3 regions of the Alistipes sp. i18-0019-D1 genome follow, and region 1 is predicted to be linked to each of the others. Evidence: riboswitches for the same ligand, from Rfam matches in the RefSeq annotation. Region 1 holds a riboswitch; each other region holds the start of a gene.
What was found. A riboswitch is a leader RNA that binds a small molecule or an ion and turns the genes downstream of it on or off. The one in region 1 is predicted to bind cobalamin.

Region 1 (4,280 bases):
CCAAATCGTTATTCTCTTTGTTGTGCCCTGCGCACGATAAGGACAGCCCTTACTATGTCAAATTTCTAACAATCAATCGAATGGAAACGAATCAAAACCCCGTGCAGGAAAACGCTGCACAACGCATAGTCCCCGAACCGGGACAGCCCGCCGAACGCCTTTACAATCCCGCCGAAGCCGCCCGGATCGTCCAATGCCTGACTGACGGCTATTTCGATCCCGAATATATCCTGCTGTTCGGGAATCTGGCCGGCGGCACGCCCCACAGCGATGCCGTGGCCTATGACCTGCTGATGGTCGTGCGCGAAACTCCCGAATACGACTGGATACGTGCGAAGCGGATACTCCGGTACAGAATGCCCGTCAAACACCGGGATATTGCATACATCAATCTCTATATTATGACGTTGAACTACGTCGAATCGAACAAGACGCCCTTTCTCTATTTCGCGCACTCCGAGGGCGAATTGCTCTATTGCAGCGATCACTGCCATTTCCGCCGTCCGAAACACCCGATCGACTTTGCCAAAGCGTATGCCGATGCCAAATTGCATTACGACACGTTCCGGATGCTGGGCAACGAGCTGATCGAGCAGGCGCGGGAAGCATTGAGCGAAAGCCGCAATATACGTCTGGCCGCACTTTTCTCTGCGCAGGCGGCGGTCTATTTCTACCACACGCTCTACTACGTCTATCACGGTCAGGAGTTCGACAGCCACGATCCGGTGGTGATGCACGACCGGATGCGGACGCTTTCGACGAAATTGATGCTTACCTTCGACGATACGAATATCGAACGGATCTTCACGCTCCCCTGCCTAAAGAAATTTCTGGTCAAAGCGCGTTATGACCTTGGTTTCGACATTGCGCCGCAGGAGTTGGAAATGCACCTGCAACGTGTGGAGAAGATGGGCGATATTATCGAAAACTACGCCGGGCTGCGGCTGGAGCTTTATAAAGAGTTGAGCGAACGGCAATAGGCGTTCAATCATCTGAACGAGCGGGGGCTTGCGGGATCGTGGAAATCCCGGCAGGCCCCCGTTCCGTTCATGCCGCTTTTGGGGGCTTTCGGCGGAGCGGCCGGTCACGGGTTGGAACCCGGCAGGCCCGATGCGGCTTGTCCGGTTGGCCACCCGCCCGGCCGCGCGAGCCGGAGCGGAATGCCCTCTCCAGCGCCTTCTGACGGCGGTTCGTGAAAATAATCCGGGCTTTCGGACAGTTTTTCGGAAAGAACCGTTATATTTGCCACAGGTTTGGTTCTCTCCTTCCCGGGCGTGGAAGAGAGCGAAAAGGGAATCGGGTGCAAGTCCCGGACAGTCCCGCTGCTGTGAAACTCCGCGAAGGTTCCGAACATCTCGCCACTGGTCCGCAAGGACCGGGAAGGCTTCGGAACAGGAGCAAGTCAGAAGACCTGCCAGGCCGATTCGACGTCGTGAGACCCCGGGGGATGGGTATTTGACATCGGTTATGTAATGCTTATTGTTTTATGTCGGACTTTGCCGCCGGGTGTCGCACCTTTCGGCTCACGGGATTTTTCCCGGACGGAAGCCGACCGGATGAGGATTGGATATGGAATTAATCGAACGATTGTTATTTGGCTCCGAGTCGCTTTGGGGCGGAGGCGTGGCCCACTCGGTGCTGATTCTGGCGCTGGTCGTGGCGTTGGGTGTCATGCTGGGCAAACTCAAGGTCGCCGGGGTGTCGCTGGGTGTGACGGGCATTCTGTTCGTCGGCATCGCCTTCAGCTATTTCGGTATGAATATCGACGAACACCTGATGCACTTCCTCAAGGAGTTCGGACTGATCCTTTTCGTCTATTCGATCGGCCTGCAGGTCGGACCCGGATTTTTCTCCTCGTTCCGCAAGGGCGGCGTCACGCTCAACAAACTGGCGGTGCTGGTGGTGGCGCTGGGTGTCGCCACGACGGTGGCGCTCTATTATATTACGGGATTGTCCATGACGACGATGGTCGGCGTGATGTCGGGCGCCGTGACCAACACGCCCGGACTGGGTGCCGCCCAGCAGGCTTTCAGCGACATGCACGCCGGAGCCGATGCCCCGGACATCGCCACGGGCTACGCCGTGGCCTACCCGCTGGGCGTCGTGGGAGCCATCCTCACGCTGATCGGGCTCCGCTACCTGCTGCGCATCGACGTGAAGCGCGAAGAGGCCGCCGCCGGACAGGACTCGGACGCGCAGAAAGACCTGACGACCCGGCGTCTTTCCGTCGAGATCGGCAATGCCGCCGTCAACGGCAAGACCGTGGCCGAGATCCGGGACCTTGCGCTGCGGGATTTCGTCATTTCGCGCATCAGCCGCGGCGGCGGGAGTCCCGAACTGGCCGACGCTTCGACGGCGCTCCATTGCGGCGACCGCATCCTGCTGATCGCCGCGCCCCGGGATGTCGAGGCGCTGGTGGCTCTGCTCGGGCGGGAGGTCGACGCCGAGCCGATGGTCCATGACAAGACGATGATTTCGCGGCGCATCCTGATCACCAAGCCCGAACTGAACGGCAAGACCCTCTCCGAACTGCGGGTCCGTTCCACCTGCGGCGTCACGATCACGCGCATCAACCGTTCGGGCATCGACCTGGTGGCCTCCGGAAACCTGCAATTGCAGATCGGCGACCGCGTGACGGTCGTGGGACCCGAATTGTCGGTGGCCCATGCCGAGCGACTTTTCGGCAACTCGCTCAAGCGGCTCAACCACCCCAACCTGATTCCCATTTTCATCGGCATCGCGCTGGGCGTCGTGCTGGGCAGCATTTCGTTCTGGATTCCGGGCGTTCCGCAGCCCGTGAAACTGGGGCTTGCCGGAGGTCCGCTGATCGTGGCCATCCTGATCGGCCGCTACGGACCGCACTACAAACTGGTCACCTATACGACGATGTCGGCCAACCTGATGCTGCGCGAGGTGGGCATCTCGCTCTTCCTGGCGGGTGTGGGACTGGGCGCGGGCGAGGAGTTCGTGCCGACGCTCGCGGCGGGCGGATATGTCTGGATCGCCTACGGGGCCGTGATCACCGTCGTGCCGCTCCTGCTGGCGGGCATTTTCGGACGCTTCTACTACAAACTCAACTATTATACGCTGATCGGCGTTCTTTCGGGGGCCTCGACCAATCCGCCTGCGCTGGCCTATTCGGCCGAGCAGACCTCGTCCGACGCTCCGTCGGTCGGTTACGCGACGGTTTACCCGCTGTCGATGTTCCTGCGGGTGCTGGCGGCCCAGCTTTTGATACTGATATTCGGTTAAACACAAAAAGGTGCGGTAAAGACGGACGCGTTACTGCCGTAACAGGCCGGAAGAGATTCGCAGTCGGCCGCGCTTTTTTCAAAAACGAACGCTTATGAATATCGTACTGTATGGAGTTCCGGCGAAGACCGCCGGCCGGATCGCAGGCCAGTACGGCCTGAAGGTGATCAACTCGCCCGACAAGTTCGACGCATCGGGAACGATGGTGCTTGTTCCGCCGATAAGCACCCCGCGCTACCTGCTGGCATTTTACAACGCCATGCTGCGCCACGAGGACGATGTCGATGCGGTCATCATCTGCGGCATCGAGTCCTGCGAAGCGGCCTCGACGGTGCAGTACTGCACGCCTCCGGGGAAATTCTTCTCCCTGAACGGCGGGTTGGACGAGGAAGAACTCCTCTCCGAGCTGCGCCTGATCCTCGATTCCCTCTTTGCCGAGGGCAATCAGCTCAACGTCTGACCGCGCGTCAGGCTTCCTGCAGGTCGGCGGCGTAAAGCGGAATGCCGATGCTTTCGGCCTGTACCTGCAACAGCGGCAGGGGGATCCCGTGCATGGACGAGCGGCGCGTGCCGCGGTCGACGGTCGTCAGCAGGGCGACGATCTCGTACCTGCCCGACCGGACGGCCCGCCACAGGGCGTGCGCCGAATCCTTGCCGCCGCTCCAGTTGAAAACCGCCCTTATCCGTTCCATACGACCGATTCTGCGTCGTGGAAAAATCCGCATACGAGCGTCAGGTACTCGGGCATGCGGCCCCCGCTGCCCCACTTCAGCTCGATTCCGAACAGTTCGGAGGCCGTGCGCGCCACGTCGAACCCGCAGGCTTCGAGCGACGGCCGCACCAGTTCCGGATGGCGGCAGGGCCTGCCTTCGGGGCGCGTGCAGCTTCCCTCGGGACAATGGATGCACGTTCCGACGTAGGCGAACGACCGTCCGCCGTATTGCCCTTCCATCTCCAGCAGCAGCCGTTCGAGCCGCTGTCGTTCGGGAAGGATCAGGCGTCCCGCTTCGGAGGCCGGGAGACCCGGC
Region 2 (4,280 bases), 1.3 Mb from region 1:
CGACGCCCTCCGGCGTGACGGTCTCGGCCAACAGCGCCTACGGGTTCGAGGCCGCGTGGAACGGAGTGCCCGATGCCACGGACTACACTTATTTCGTGGAACTGCCCAACGGACGAACCGTCGCCACGGGCAAGACGTGGGAGCCTCATGTGCATGTCGGCGGACTGGCCGGAAAGAGCCTGGGGAATTACCCCTATTTCAACTTCCGCGTGGTGGCCAACCACATGAACTACAACAGTTCGAAGGAGGAGATTCCGCAGACCTTCCTTTCGTCGGAGTCCTCCGAAGCCGTCCGGGCCGACGTCGTGCCGTCGTCGTCCACGGTCTATTTCCAGGACGATTTCTCCTGGGCCGACCCCTGGAGCGGCAGCGAACTGCTGGCGACCAACACCGACTGGATCAATACCTATTGCACGGTCGACAAAATGATCCGCTTCGACCTGCTGAAAAACGAGGGGACCGTGTCCCTCAACGGCTGGGATTACGACACCGCCAACAAGAGCGTCTACACCCGTCCGGGTTATATCCACCTCAATTCGTCGTCGGCATTGGGCCGGCTGATCTCTCCGGCGCTCACGGACATCGCCGGTACGGACGACGTGAAGGTCAGCTTCGACGCCACCTATTTCTTTCAGTATTTCTCCGGTGCTGCCGATACGAACAGAACGCTGACGGTCAGCATCCAGGGGGCGGGAAGCATCGAGGGCGCCCAAAACGGGGTCCTCTCGTTCCCGCTGTCGCGCGGCAACGCCTGGGAGGGATTCTCCTTCACCGTCACGGGGGCCGACGCCACGACCCGCTTCGTGTTCGCCCCGGCAACCAAAAGCAAAAACCGCGTGCAGTTCGATAACTTCCGCGCTGAATCGTTAACCCGTTAACCGTTAGAACCGATGAAAAAAATGAAACTGTTCCTGCTGGTCCTCATGTTCTGCGCGGCGCTGCCGTCGCAGGCGTGGGACCGCACGCGCCACGATGCCATCGCCTACATCGCCGAATGCAACCTGACGCCCCGGGCGAAAAAGAACATCGCCCGCTACCTCGAACATTCGATCGTCTACTACGCTTCGTGGATGGACAAGTACCGCAGCACGCCAGAATTCCGCGACGTCGAGCACGTGAGCTACGTGGATGCCGACATGCAGCTGGTCGACACGCTGCGCAAGGGAAAGACCAACTGTGTCGTGGAGCTGATGCGCGCCGTCGAGCGGCTGAAGGACTACCGGAACATGAGCGACTCGCTCGTGCGGCTGAACCTGATGTATGTCATTCACATCGTGGGCGACATGCACTGCCCCTCGCACGTCAAGTATCCCGGTTGCAAGAGCGGCCGTGCGGACCTCAACGGGAAAAAGATGTCCTACCACGCGATGTGGGACTGGGGCGTGCTGGACGGCGCACACGGCTGGAGTTACAGCGAGTACCGACTGCTGCTGGATACCTTCTCCAAACGTGAAAAGGCTGCGATGGCCAAGGGTACGCCCCGCGAGTGGCTGCACGAAACGGCCGTCGCCTGCCGGGTGATCTACGACTGGCAGCGGGCCGACGAGACCTACGACAAGCAGTTCGTGATGGACACCTACCTGCTGCCCGAACGCCAGCTGATCCTGGCGTCGTACCGTCTGGCCGCCGTGCTCAACGATCTGTTCGGTTAGTGAGAGCCTCCGGGGATAAAAAAACAGCAGGGAATCTCACGATTGCCTGCTGCCCCCAGGAGGTTGCCCTCCTAAAACTACTAACCCAAACTTAAATAAATGAAGAAACCTCACTGCGGTTGCTGTGCCGCAGTTGACTGAAATAAGTACAAAGCGCGTGCCAAAGTCGCGCGCCGTCCGCCGGAAAAGGGCGCATCGTGGCCGGAACGCCCCGCGGCGCTGAACCGCGGGGCGCGTTCGGCGGAAATATTCCGCCGAATCGCTTGCTTCCTGCCGATAAAAGCGTACCTTTGCCGTGCAATGGTTTCCCCGTGGAGGGGAATTAAAAGGGAATGCCGTGTGAATCGGCAACAGTTCCCGCTGCTGTGAGTCCCGCCCGAAAGGGCTTTTTCGTTGCGGCATTCTTGAGCCACTGGTCCTCCTGGACCGGGAAGGCGCCGCCCCGGGGGACAAGTCAGAAGACCTGCCTTGCGCGATAGGGTGTTTGCTCCTGCGGAGAAAGGGAGTGCCTGAAGTCGCCGCCGGCGGTTTTTCCGTGCGTCCTTATTTGCTTCGGCCCTCTTTTTCCTGTTGCTGCGAACCTCTTCGGACAGACTTTTTTACGGTCGGATGAGGAAGTCGTCGCCATGCTTTGCCGGGTGGTCATGCCTGTTTTTGCCTGTGCGGTATTCTCCGTGAAGTCTGTCCGTTACGGACGGGACAGAACAGATGGAACCATTAACTAAAAAACGAAGCATGATGAAAAAATTACTTGTGATCTGCACCTGGGCGCTGCTACTCGGCGGCTGCAAGAGCGAATCCGGGGCCTCGGACCCGGACGGAGACAAACCCGTTCCCCCTCCTTCGGCCGAACTGTTGCAAAAGATCGAGGACCTGAATGCGGGTCTGGTCTCGCTGAAAGCGCTGGCCGGAGCCGTGTCGCAGTCGGAAGTGCGGTCGCTGGCCGAGACCGAAAAGGGCGTACGGCTCACGTTCCGCGACGGGACCGAAGTGACGGTAGCCTGCCGTGCGGAGGCTGCGGAAGCGCCGCTGATCGGCATTGCGGCCGAAGGGGACGCGTATTACTGGACGCTCGCCGCGGAAAAGGATGCACCGTGGCTGAAAGACGCTTCCGGCGAAAAGATGCCCGTCTCGGGACCTGTTCCCGTCATGGGACGCGATGACAAGGGCCTCTGGACCGTGACGACGGACGCCGCCGTGACGCCGTGGCAGATCGGGGACGCCTCCGGAAATCCGGTCGAGGCCACCGGTGACGAGTGCGTGGAGTTGTTCCGGTCGGTAAAGGCTGAAAACGGCCGGGTGGAAATCGCGCTGACGGACGGCGGGACGCTTTCGGCGGCGCAGATCAATGACCTGAGCGCTGCGGGGACGGCCAACTGCTATGTGGTTTCGGCTCCCGGGAGTTACGTTTTCAATGCCCGGGTGCGCGGAAACGGCGCCGGCGAAGGAGTCGGTTTCGAGCCGGCGATCGAACTGGCGGATGACATGACGGCCGACTGGCTGTGGACCGATTCCGAAGGACTTGTTTCGGGAATCGCCCTCGACAAGGTCTCCGGTGACATCTCCTTCACGGTCGGCGAAGGCAAGGGCAATGCGCTGGTCGCGCTGATGCAGGACGGCAGGGTCGTCTGGAGCTGGCATATCTGGGTGACCGACGCTCCGCAGACGATGGCCTACGGGAACGGGACGGTCTTCATGGACCGCAACCTGGGCGCCGTAGGTGCGACCGCAGGCGGCACGGACGCTTACGGCATGTATTACCAGTGGGGGCGTAAGGACCCGTTCTACGGGGGCGAGAAAACGGAAACTTCGGCCAATGCGTTTCTCGAGGCGAAGAACGGCACGGCGGTGAATCCCGCTTATCCGGCGCTGGGGTGGAATTTCAGCAAGAGTGCGACGACGACCGACGGGGCTGCCGCCAATCCCATGACGTTCTACAACAATAAGGTCGGAAACGGCTACAACTGGCTCGCGTCGCCGAACGCGACATTGTGGGGTGAGACCAAAACGCTCAACGACCCCTGCCCTCCGGGGTACAGGGTTCCTGAAACCGGTGCATGGGAGGATCTGATTGCAGGCCGCCAGTATATCGACGGCGTTTCGGTATGGGACGGAACGAATTGCGGTATGACCTACGCCCACGGGGGACGGACGGCCTGGTATCCGGCGCAGGGCTATCGCAATTACAGTTCGGGCGCCATCGTGGGCCTGCGCAGTTCGACCGGCGGTTCGGGGGCTTACTGGTCGGTGGAAGCCTCTTCGGCCAAATCCTATTACCTCTTCTTCCGCAGCAAACTGTCGAGCAGCGGTTCGATCAATAATGAGCTGGACAAGGAGCGTTCCTATGGCTATACGGTGCGTTGCTGCAAGGAGTAACGATCCGTTTGGAATGAATAAAGGCAGGACACTTTCGGGTCCTGCCTTTGTTTCCGATGCCGGTTCCGGTCTACCGGAACACGCCCGTGTAGGTCGAGGGCGAGAGGGCGCGCAACTCCTCCTTGACCGATTCGGCGACGTCGAGCGTTTCGATGAATGCCGCGATCGACTCGCGGGTGATGTGGGCGTTGGTTCGCGTCAGGGCCTTCAAAGCCTCGTAGGGCTTCGGGAAGCCTTCGCGGCGCAGGATGG
Region 3 (4,280 bases), 170 kb from region 1:
CGATGTGTTCAGGTATTCGATATTGGCCGACGACGAAAGGTTTTCGCTGATTCGGTGCTCCCAAAGGGCGGAAGCGTTGATAAGGTCGAAGGAACCGCCTTTGAGTTTCACATTGAAACGGTTTCTGCGCCCGCTCTCGAAAGCAGGTCTGCGCGTCACCATATATACCGCACTCGCCGAGGCGAAGTCGCGTGCGGACTGGAATATGTCGCTTTTCTGGCCGTTATAAACGGATACCAATTCCATGTTGTCGAGCGAAAATTTACCGAGGTCCACCGTCCCGTTCTGGGCATTGCCGATCTGTATGCCGTCGTAGAATACCCCCACGTGCTGGCTGCCCATACTACGGATGTTGACGGTTTTCAATCCCCCGATACCTCCGTAATCCTTTATCTGCACACCGGAAAAATAGCGCAACGCATCCGATACGGAGTGTGAGTTGAGCCTTTGCAGCTTCTCGCCGGAGAGGATCTGTGCCGGGACAATCGCCTTGTTCTGCTTTCCGAGCACCGTCACCTCGTCAATGGCCAAAACCCGGACCGAATCCGGGATTTGACCTTTTTCGGCCTCTTGAGCATTGGTAGTGCCGAAGGCGAGAAAGATGTACAGTACTGAAATTACCGATATTCTTTTCACTTCGTGATAGCGCTTGTTAATTAAGGAGTGCCGGGATTTTCTTACCCCGGCACTCCGGGTGTTGTCGCAAATGAGGGCCGGTTATTCGAACCTCACCGCCAGATCGTCCCACGCAAAATATGCCGGCTGGCTGAACCCATAACCGTTATCGCTGTCGCCTGTGACGTTGAATTCGATGCGACTGACTTTTCCGGGTTCGGAAAGATTCCATTTCTGCCAGTCGATGACGCAGCAGCGACGCTACCACTCGACGGTAATGTCATCCACTGCATAATAGGCAGGCAGCGAGTAACCGTAACCGTTATCGGCGCCGCCAGCCTGGTTCAGCCGAAGCGAAACGATCGGCCCCAGTTCGGAAAGATCCCATTTCGTCCATGTTTTCGTGATGGCCTCGGGCGTAGCGAAAATCATCGTAATGGTTTTGATTTCGTTGCCGTCGGCATCGAACCCCGTAGCGTAGAAGGTTACGTCTTTGGTCAGTTCGGGCGACAGTCCGTTGCCGGAGGTGGCAACCGAGTAGAAATAGCAGGTCGAATTGACGTACAGACTTCGGATCGTCCGTGCTTTATTGTCGGCAAATTCGAGAATGGGACGTCCATCACCGTAAGGAAAGTCAAAATCCAAATAGCCGAATGTCGTCAGGAAATTATCGGAACCATTGCGGCCTCCGCCTGTCATACTATCCTCTACTCCGTCGGGATTGTACACATACAGATCGTATAAATAACTGCCATATTTACTCTGATCCAGCGAATTGGAATTATAGGAGCATACGAACCAAGGATAGCCCCATCCGTTCATGAAGCCGGTAGGACGGCCAGTAGTGAGCTGCGTGGTTTCATCGACCCAGGCATAATCGTCTGGACTCCCTAATTGTGTCGTTGAATATTTTCCGGGGTTATAGTTGCAGGCGACCCATTTGGCCCAGTCGCTACCCTCGAAGGTAATTGTATAGCTATGCGTATCCGCCGCACTTACTGTCAGTTCTGCCATGCACGAGAAATTCCCGGCCATTCCGATCAAGGCGATCACACCCTCCGTTTCTGCATAGCTGTTCGCTTTGGCCGGCGCTACAACCGTCAGTACATTGCCTTCGACCGAAACTTTCCATCCGTCGGGTTTAGTCCATGTCATCCGTTCGACACCCTTGCTCTCGATCGTAAAGGTCTGCGTCTCATCGTAAACGAATATGCCTCTCTTTGCGGAAATCGCGAGATTCAACGCACCTTGCATGGGAATTTCGAGTTTTCCGCCGTCGACAAGCGTAAAGACCGCCATACCGGGGTTCGAGACCGTATCCACCGACTCGAACATCGAATCGCCATCCGTTCCTTCAGCCCTGACACCCATCGAAGTCCATGTAGTACCATTGTCGATCGACATTTCCCACTCCTTGGTTTCGGTATTGATACGCAATTTCGGGGACACGGCATTCTGTCCGGGGGCGCCGTCCTCACCCTGCGCCTTGATCTTTTCGCCGTCGACCAGTATGAAATCGCCATCGAGCGTCCAGTAATAAAGGCCGTCGCCATCTTTTTTCACCGAGACAGCGGGAGCATCAATTCCATTTTTTCCGTTGGTGATCGTGGCGGTTTCACCATTGGAGAATGTAATTGTGTATCCGTCATTATTTTTGATGACGGAGGTCACAGTTACATTCTTTTGTAAAGCATCGACCAGTTTTTGGAGTGCATCGATATCGGTGTTAGCACTCTTCATGGCCTGCTCCATAGCTTCCATGCGCGAATCGAGGTCATCGACCGCCTTCCACAAATCGTCGTCGTCATACGAGCAGCTCCACATCGCAACGCCGAACAGGGCGATTGCCAAAAGGGTAAATAGTTTTTTCATTCCTGTTGTATTTTAAGTTTGACAAATAAAAAATCAACCGTATCCTTTCGGGATACGGCACAACAGAAATTCAAAACGGATTTACACCTTGGCAAGGCTGTCGGAAGCCTCGTATTAGACCGGAATGCCGGATGCAGGGGAAATCGCAGTTTTGATTTTCACCCGTACACCCGCAGGTTGCAAATCTTATAAAGGCATCGGCAGGTCTTCTGACTTGTTCCGGTTTTACGCCTTCCCAGCCTTGCGGCCAGTGGCAAAGATTGTAAAACCTTTTGCGCCCCATGTCCGGGGCAGGAACTCACAGCAACGGGTATTGTCGCAGATTCTCACTGCATTCCCTTTTCATTCCTCATCGCGCAATCGGCGATTCGGAAACCTTTGCGACGGCAAATATACAAATATTTTTTAATTCGGTATCTTCGATACAAAAAAATGCAATCCTGTATTTTGGGCATTTTACAGTTATGAATCATGCTTATCCAATTTGAGATTTTTAAGAATAATTACTTTTTTCTCAATTGCCCTGCATCTTGGAGTAGCTCATACGCTTTGCGCTCCTTGATAGTCGCCTGCTCCAACTGATCGGCTCGAAGTTTCACGCCTGTTTCATACCGTTCGACCCGATTACGAATCGTATTGCGGACGGCCTTGCGCTTGTCTTCGCGGAATATTGCTTCCAATTCCGTCAGTTTCTTTTCTCCGATTCCCCCGCACATCTTTACATAACGGTATTTCAGGTCGTTCACGGCCAACAGCCGATTGTTTTCTGAAATTCGGTAGATGAATGCGCCTTGCAGGAAAATACATTACCCGTGCAGGAGCATCGACACACCTACACGCTCGACATTAAATCCTCGAAAACCTTACTGACAATGTTTGTCAGATCTTCGAACCGGAGAACTCGAAGCCGTTTTTCGAGAACAGAACACCTTGTTTCAGGTCAGTATTTCCGCAATATTTATAGCGGATGCCGATACCCTGTTCCCATAATTTGCCGTCCAGTTTGATTGCATCGTAGATTGCGTATCTGGCCTTGTCCGGTTCGCATAGCCGCTCCCTCCGCACGTCGTCTTTCCCGGCGCTGGATACAGCCCGTATTTCCCGGTCAGCTCCTGGCAGACCTCGGCGTTGCGGAGCTTGATATTCTTGTCCGAAATGGTCTGTCCGTCATTTCCGACCTTGTTGTAGACCAGGTGGCAGAGCGGATGGGGCCGGTCGAGATGGCGCACCAAAAGATATTGCGTATCGGTGATGCCCATCTTCTGCATGTACTCCTTTGCGATCTGCGTCATCGGGGCGTCGGTCATGCGCGGAGCGCCCTTGGGTGAAAAAGAGAGGAGGATATGCCCGGCGGTGTTTTTCAGCCGCGGGTTGAGAAAGATCTGGTATTTGAAGTCCTGCACCATGTTCTTCACTTCCGGGGACATGACGCCCTCGGCGTCCAGTATCCGGGATTTCGGACTACGTTTGCCGATGCAACAAAGGCACGATATTTTCGTTTGTATTGCGAACGAACTCCGCAGGGAGTACCGAGGAAACGACGCAATTTCACACTACACAGCCGGTAGAGCCGGCAAAAGCCCCGCTTAACTATTTGTCGAAACGACGACACGATGCCCGACTGCATTGCGTGCCGACACCCTCGTATGCCCCTGCGCCTTAATTATGCCCGATGAATACGCATTTCGATATATACGGTCTCATGACGACAACCGTCGAACCGCTGCCCTACGTCAGCGAGGGCATTCCGGCGGGATTCCCGTCGCCGGCCGCGGACTATATCGGCGACCGCA

Region 2: linked by a shared signal. The riboswitch ahead of ACGHP5_RS09920 (PL29 family lyase N-terminal domain-containing protein) and the one ahead of ACGHP5_RS15395 (putative transporter) in region 1 are both predicted to bind cobalamin.
Region 3: linked by a shared signal. The riboswitch ahead of ACGHP5_RS14635 (PL29 family lyase N-terminal domain-containing protein) and the one ahead of ACGHP5_RS15395 (putative transporter) in region 1 are both predicted to bind cobalamin.

The regions. Positions count from the first base shown of each region.
Region 1 is NZ_AP031424.1:3,685,780-3,690,059, reverse strand. Features, by position in the region: gene ACGHP5_RS15400 (nucleotidyltransferase domain-containing protein) at 81-980, shown strand; cobalamin riboswitch at 1,238-1,434, shown strand; gene ACGHP5_RS15395 (putative transporter) at 1,570-3,252, shown strand; gene ACGHP5_RS15390 (hypothetical protein) at 3,347-3,712, shown strand; partial or broken gene ACGHP5_RS15385 (ATP-binding protein) at 3,732-3,944, opposite strand; gene ACGHP5_RS15380 (DUF2284 domain-containing protein) at 3,932-4,280, opposite strand, start outside.
Region 2 is NZ_AP031424.1:2,387,718-2,391,997, forward strand. Features, by position in the region: gene ACGHP5_RS09910 (BACON domain-containing protein) at 1-878, shown strand, start outside; gene ACGHP5_RS09915 (S1/P1 nuclease) at 891-1,652, shown strand; cobalamin riboswitch at 1,937-2,138, shown strand; gene ACGHP5_RS09920 (PL29 family lyase N-terminal domain-containing protein) at 2,391-4,028, shown strand; gene purB (adenylosuccinate lyase) at 4,099-4,280, opposite strand, start outside.
Region 3 is NZ_AP031424.1:3,519,207-3,523,486, forward strand. Features, by position in the region: gene ACGHP5_RS14625 (TonB-dependent receptor) at 1-636, opposite strand, end outside; gene ACGHP5_RS14630 (DUF4465 domain-containing protein) at 718-861, opposite strand; gene ACGHP5_RS14635 (PL29 family lyase N-terminal domain-containing protein) at 877-2,487, opposite strand; cobalamin riboswitch at 2,669-2,882, opposite strand; gene ACGHP5_RS14640 (hypothetical protein) at 2,991-3,233, opposite strand; partial or broken gene ACGHP5_RS14645 (relaxase/mobilization nuclease domain-containing protein) at 3,370-3,914, opposite strand; gene ACGHP5_RS14650 (S24 family peptidase) at 4,190-4,280, shown strand, end outside.